Regions from separate parts of the Thermoanaerobacterium thermosulfurigenes genome, predicted to be linked through region 1. Evidence: riboswitches for the same ligand, from Rfam matches in the RefSeq annotation. Region 1 holds a riboswitch; the other holds the start of a gene.
What was found. Region 1 has a riboswitch for S-adenosylmethionine ahead of metA (homoserine O-acetyltransferase MetA). Riboswitches for the same ligand answer to the same signal wherever they lie in the genome.

Region 1 (3,202 bases):
AGTTTAATTTAACTACAGTTTAAAGTCAATTACTTCATGACACGTTTTTTTCTACTTTAATTTTCGTCTTAGAAGTCATTACCCGCAGTGAATACATTGGAACTTTTAATTTAAAATTCTTATATGTATTATCACCCATCATTATATCTACAAAGTATGATAGCACATTAGGAAAATATCTTACTGATTTTTCTATGAAATCCATGTTATTGTAAGTAAATTGCGCTAATCTATATGCCCAACCAACATCTGGCACAACTTCTCTATTGAGTCTAATAGTGTATTCATCCAATCCACATTCTCCACTGAAATGCTTTTTTAGAACATCAAATGATATGTCTGCAGTAAGCAAAGCATTGTATATTCCTTCGCCTGTAAATGGATCAGCAAGCCTTGTAGCATCTCCAATCAATATTATTTTATCGTTGTTAAATACACCATCGCTCCCATCAGGAAACGACAACTGATGCCCGTAAATTTTGCAGTCTTTTATATTTCCGTCCACATTTTCCTCTATCATTTTAGATAGCATTTCTTTTATGTCTGAAACTTTGTTTAAAAAAGTCCCGACACCAATAGACAATCTGTCACCTTTGGGGAATACCCATCCATACCCATATCTTATTGCATTGAAATCTACCACAACTTTCCCTTTTAATCCATCGATTAAGCTATTATCCACGTATACTTCACCTTCAAGTGCTATGCCTTTTTTGCCATTTATTAAGTTTGCTTTATGTGCCACATTGCTGTTTATTCCATCTGCACCTACTAAAACCTTTGTCTCATATTCACCCCTGTCTGTCACAACGACAAGTCCCTTATCATGCTGATAAAAGTCATAAAATAATTCACCATCATGTATTTCACACCCATAATAAGCTGCTTTATCTATTAAATATTTATCAAATTTAACCCTATCTACTTGGTATATTATGGGCTCACCAGTCTGCAAAGCTATTGTTCTATCATTAGGAAATCTAAAAATGATTTCATTTGTAATATCTTCTACGTATTGGCTTATATCAATATCTAATAATTTGTAACACCTTTTAGTTATTCCGCCACCGCAGGCTTTGTACCTCGGAAAAACATGCTTTTCTATCAACAATACCTTATATCCTTCTTTAGACAGCTTTCTTCCTAATGTAGATCCTGCAGGTCCTCCACCAACAATAATTACATCATACATTTCTTTCACCTCTAAATTCAATTATAATTGCAAAGCATACTAAATAAAAGCCACAAATTGGATTATTTTAAGCTATTCATAAACAAACAATTGTAAATATAAGAATTAGCAAAAAATGCCCTTCATATTATTGACATCAAACTTCAATAAATATATAATTATTTTAACAATTTAATATCGTAAATCAAAACTCATCAAGAGTGGTGGAGGGACTGGCCCTGTGAAACCCGGCAACCGTCATATTTTATGAAAATGGTGCTAATTCCTGCAAAGCTTATAGCTTTGGGAGATGAGTAGATGTGATTATCTACGCCTCATCTCTGAGGTGTTTTATTTTTTACATTGAAGGAGGTTTGCAAATGCCCATCAATATACCAAATGGCCTACCTGCCATCGATATTTTAGCTAAAGAAAATATATTCGTAATGGCTGAAGAAAGGGCAATTCATCAAGATATTCGCCCTCTTAAGATCGCCATCTTAAACTTGATGCCTACAAAAAGTGTGACAGAAACACAGCTATTAAGGCTACTTAGCAACAATCCACTGCAAATTGATCTAAAATTTCTCTATGCAGCATCACACAAATCTAAAAACACTGCGCCAGAGTATTTAGAAGCTTTTTACAAAACATTTGATGACGTAAAACATGAAAAATTTGACGGTCTCATAATAACCGGAGCACCAGTGGAAACTTTGGACTTTTCAGATGTTGATTATTGGCATGAGCTTGAAGAAATAATGGAATGGAGCAAGCACAATGTATTTTCCACTTTTCATATTTGCTGGGGTGCTCAAGCAGGTCTATATTATCACTATGGCATTCCTAAATATCCTCTGAAAGAGAAAATGTTTGGCGTATTTTTGCATAGAGTATCTAAGAAAAATGTCGACTTATTAAGGGGATTTGACGACGAATTTTATGCGCCCCATTCAAGATATACGGAAGTCAGAAAAGAAGATATAGAGCTTGTAGATGACCTTGAAATACTTTCTGAATCCGACGAAGCAGGCGTATACATAGTAGCTTCAAAATCAGGCAGACAGATATTTGTGACAGGTCACTCTGAATATGATCCATTGACGCTAAAATCCGAATACGAAAGGGATTTAAAAAAAGGCATTCCTATAAAAATACCAAAAAACTATTTCCCAGGAGATGACCCTAATAATGAGCCAATTGTGAAATGGAGAAGTCATGCAAATCTATTGTTTTCTAACTGGTTAAATTACTATGTATACCAAAAAACACCATACGATGTGAATTCAATTGAATAAATATTATTTATACGGGTTATAAAGCTCGATTTTATATCCTGCATTTTTTATATCATTTTTGCAAAATTATTCATTGACTTTTTCACTTTCCTGTGCTAATTTAATTATGCTATTTCAAAAACTTATAGAAAGGAATTGTACTATATGGACAAAACACAAAAGCTTAAAAAAGACATTGGCCTATTTATCGCCACAGCACTTGTAACAGGTAACATGATGGGTTCCGGCATATTCATGCTTCCTGCTACACTTGCATCTAAATCAGGTCCTGGCGCAACAATACTGGCATGGCTTGTTACAGGAATTGGATCAATATTGCTGGCATTGTCATTTGCAAATTTAGGTTCAAGAATTCCAAAAGCTGGTGGCCCGTATGAATACTCAAAATTAGCTTTTGGAGACTTTATAGGTTTCATCAATGCGTGGCTATACTGGAATGGTTCATGGATCGGAAACGCTGCCGTCGTTATCGCAGTTGCCAGTTACTCAAGCGCCTTATTCCCGATTTTATCACAAAGTCATTTAGCCGCTTTTATATACACTAGTGCTATATTATGGATTTTTACAATAATTAACATTATAGGTGTAAAAAGAGCTGGCTCAACTCAAACAACAATAACTGTTTTTGAAGTATGTCTTTTTTTGTTCTTTATAATCGTATCAGCAGTACATTTCAAGTCAAGCAATGTGATGCCATTATTTCCTGCAGGAAAAGGCATGAATACTTTATCAG
Region 2 (3,202 bases), on a different contig from region 1:
ATCATCAGGCACATCAACATTAAGCTTGTCTTTAATCACATTTGCAATAGATATACATTTTTCAAATAAACTGCTGTACCGTTCTTTAATGTCATTTATAAGCGGGTTTCTAATCGCAAGACCCATGCGAAGTCTAAAGATAGTAGGCCTTAGGTGCGTCTTTAAACCGCTTAAAAGCATCATATCATCTTTGAAGTCAGTGCCAAATTCATCTTCTGCAACGCTGATCATTTCCTGCAGTATTTCATTTAGCAGCTCGTCATTTACGTCTTCGGTATTTGCCCTGTACCTTGCTCCTTGTAGATGAATCGTTATATAACCGATTTCATCTTCCGGAATAGAAATGTCGAATTCTTCTTCCAAAAACCTGGCAAGCATTTCTGCAAATTCGAACTCATCCGACTTTTTAAGCTCATAAAGGCTTTCATTACCTATTTTTATCTTTTCGCCTTCTTTTATTCTTTTTAGCGCCAATGCCAGATGCACTGTAAGCCCCATGTACGAGCTTTCTGCTAATTCGTAATTAAGGGATTTCTCCAATTTTTGTATAGCCTTCTCTATCTTTAAAACCGTATCATAGTCTATAAGCCTAAGCAGCCTGTCATTTATGTCTTCACTAAGTTTGTTTATATTATTGTACCCCTTATTTAAAAACTCAATTAGGTCTTTTGTCTCTACATTGTCATACAAAAAATTTATAATAGCCCTTCTTATATTGTTTTCATCGCCTTTTACGTATATGCCAACACCAGGCTTAGTTACAATTGTAACATTTTGCTTGTTTAGCCATTTATCGATCTCTTTAATGTCATAGCTTATTGTTGCCGTAGTCACATTGTATTCTTTAGCGAAGTACTCAAGTTTTACAGGTTCTTTCATCTGCAAAAGCTCAGACAGTATCAGCTTTCGCCTTTTATCAGCATCAATGCTTGGCCTATAACCTATTACATCGAATTTGAATTTTTCGATATCATTATCAGTTCCTTCTAAGACTAATGCTCCATCGTCATTTTTAAGCCTCAAATTGTATTCTTTTATATACTCATTTATCGCATTTATTTCCCTGTAAACAGTCCTTTTGCTTAACTTGTACAAAATGACGATATCGTCCAAACTGGAAACTTCTTTTGAAAGAACCTTTTTGAAGATTTCTAATTGGCGCCTACTTAACTCTTTCATAGATATTTGTCCTTTCATCTATGACAAATTATTAATAAGTTAACTTATCTTTCATCTTAATTATAATCAATTTATTGATTAAATCAACACAAACTTGTGAACACGCTGTCAGATTTATTATGACAAAAATTTAATATTGCCGCATGAAAATTTTGCTTGACTTTTCAACATCCATCCTATATAATCATTTTAACAACTAAAAACGAAATTATTCTCTTATCTAGAGAGGTGGAGGGACTGGCCCGATGAAACCCGGCAACCGGCACGTATGTGCAATGGTGCCAATTCCTGCAGCGATTGCTGAGAGATGAGAGAGGACAAAACCTCTTTCATTGGAGGTTTTTTTTTATTGCTTTTTTAAATTAAATTTGCGAAAAGAAGGTGAAATGATTTGATCGAAATAAAAAACTTAAGCAAAGTTTACAACACAAACGGAAAAGATGTAGTAGCTTTAAAGGACATCAACTTAACTATAAGCGATGGTAAAATTTATGGCATAATGGGTCTAAGCGGTGCCGGGAAATCATCATTGATAAGGTGCATCAACATGTTGGAAAAACCTACATCTGGCAGCATACTGATAAACGGCGTAGAAATGACAAAGTTAAAGCCAAAAGAACTAAGAAATATGAGAAAAAAGATTGGCATGATATTTCAGCATTTCAATCTTTTGATGAACTCTACAGTGTATGAGAACATAGCATTTCCTCTTAAGATCTCGAAAGTCAGCGATTCTGCCATAAAAAAACGCGTTGATGAATTGCTGGATGTGGTAGATTTAAAAGATAAAAAGTACGCATACCCTGCACAGCTATCTGGCGGGCAAAAACAACGGGTAGGAATCGCAAGAGCTTTAGCAAACAATCCAGACATAATTCTATCTGATGAAGCCACATCCGCTTTAGACCCTACAACGACAGAATCCATCTTAAATCTTTTAAAGGACATAAACAAGCAATACGGAATTACAATCGTGGTAATAACGCACGAAATGTCTGTCATAAGAAATCTGTGCGACAAAGTGGCAGTTTTGGAAGACGGCAGAATAATCGAGGAAGGAAATGTAATAGACATCTTTTCAAACCCTTCAACAGAAACATCTAAAAGATTTTTAAAAGATATGATAGCTGAACTTCCACCAGACATATTGCTTGATGACGATAACCCAAACGAGGAAGTCTTAAGATTATCGTTTTTTGGCAGCAGCAGCAACCAACCTGTCATATCTCACATGATAAAAAATTTCGATGTTGAAGTGAATATCATTTCAGGAAATATCGAAAGGGTGCAAAACTCACAAATAGGAAATCTCCTAATAAAAATAAGCGGTGGACAAAATTCTATAAAAGATGCGATAAAATTTTTAGAAAATAATGGTCTTAGAATAGAGGTGCTTAAAAATGGTGTCATCTAATACATTGCAGTATCTGTTAAACTTGTGGCAACTTATGGAGGAGCCTCTTTGGGAATCTTTGTACATGGTATTTTTCTCAACACTTTTCTCAGTAATCATAGGACTGCCTCTCGGCATAATACTCGTCATAACAGATAAAGGACATATAAAGGAAAACCTAAAGTTAAATCAGATATTAGGTACTGTAATTAATGTCATGAGGTCAGTGCCGTTCATAATCCTCATAATCGCAATCTTCCCATTGGCAAGGCTTATTGTTGGCACAACTATAGGGCCTACTGCTGCTATTGTACCATTGTCAGTTGCTGCAGCTCCATTTGTTGCAAGAGTCATAGAATCATCTCTTAAAGAAGTAGACTGGGGTGTCATTGAAGCATCTATATCTGTCGGTGCATCAATACCACAGATAATATTTAAAGTCATGATTCCAGAATCATTGCCATCACTTATATTGGGAATAACTCTTACGGTTATAAATATTTTAGGGTATTCTGCTATGGCAGGTGCTATTGGAGGAGGTGGTTTAGGAGATCTGGCTATAAGATATGGCTACCAAAGGTTTCAGACAGATGTGCTTATAGCTACAATCATAGTCTTAATAATCTTTGT

Region 2: linked by a shared signal. The riboswitch ahead of HNR52_RS06105 (methionine ABC transporter ATP-binding protein) and the one ahead of metA (homoserine O-acetyltransferase MetA) in region 1 are both predicted to bind S-adenosylmethionine.

Annotation. Positions count from the first base shown of each region.
Region 1 covers NZ_JBPODR010000021.1:6,539-9,740, forward strand. Annotated here, with positions in the region: gene HNR52_RS08735 (geranylgeranyl reductase family protein) at 35-1,192, opposite strand; SAM riboswitch class I at 1,381-1,488, shown strand; gene metA (homoserine O-acetyltransferase MetA) at 1,552-2,469, shown strand; gene HNR52_RS08745 (APC family permease) at 2,614-3,202, shown strand, end outside.
Region 2 covers NZ_JBPODR010000011.1:51,680-54,881, forward strand. Annotated here, with positions in the region: gene HNR52_RS06100 (BglG family transcription antiterminator) at 1-1,179, opposite strand, end outside; SAM riboswitch class I at 1,393-1,493, shown strand; gene HNR52_RS06105 (methionine ABC transporter ATP-binding protein) at 1,571-2,593, shown strand; gene HNR52_RS06110 (methionine ABC transporter permease) at 2,580-3,202, shown strand, end outside.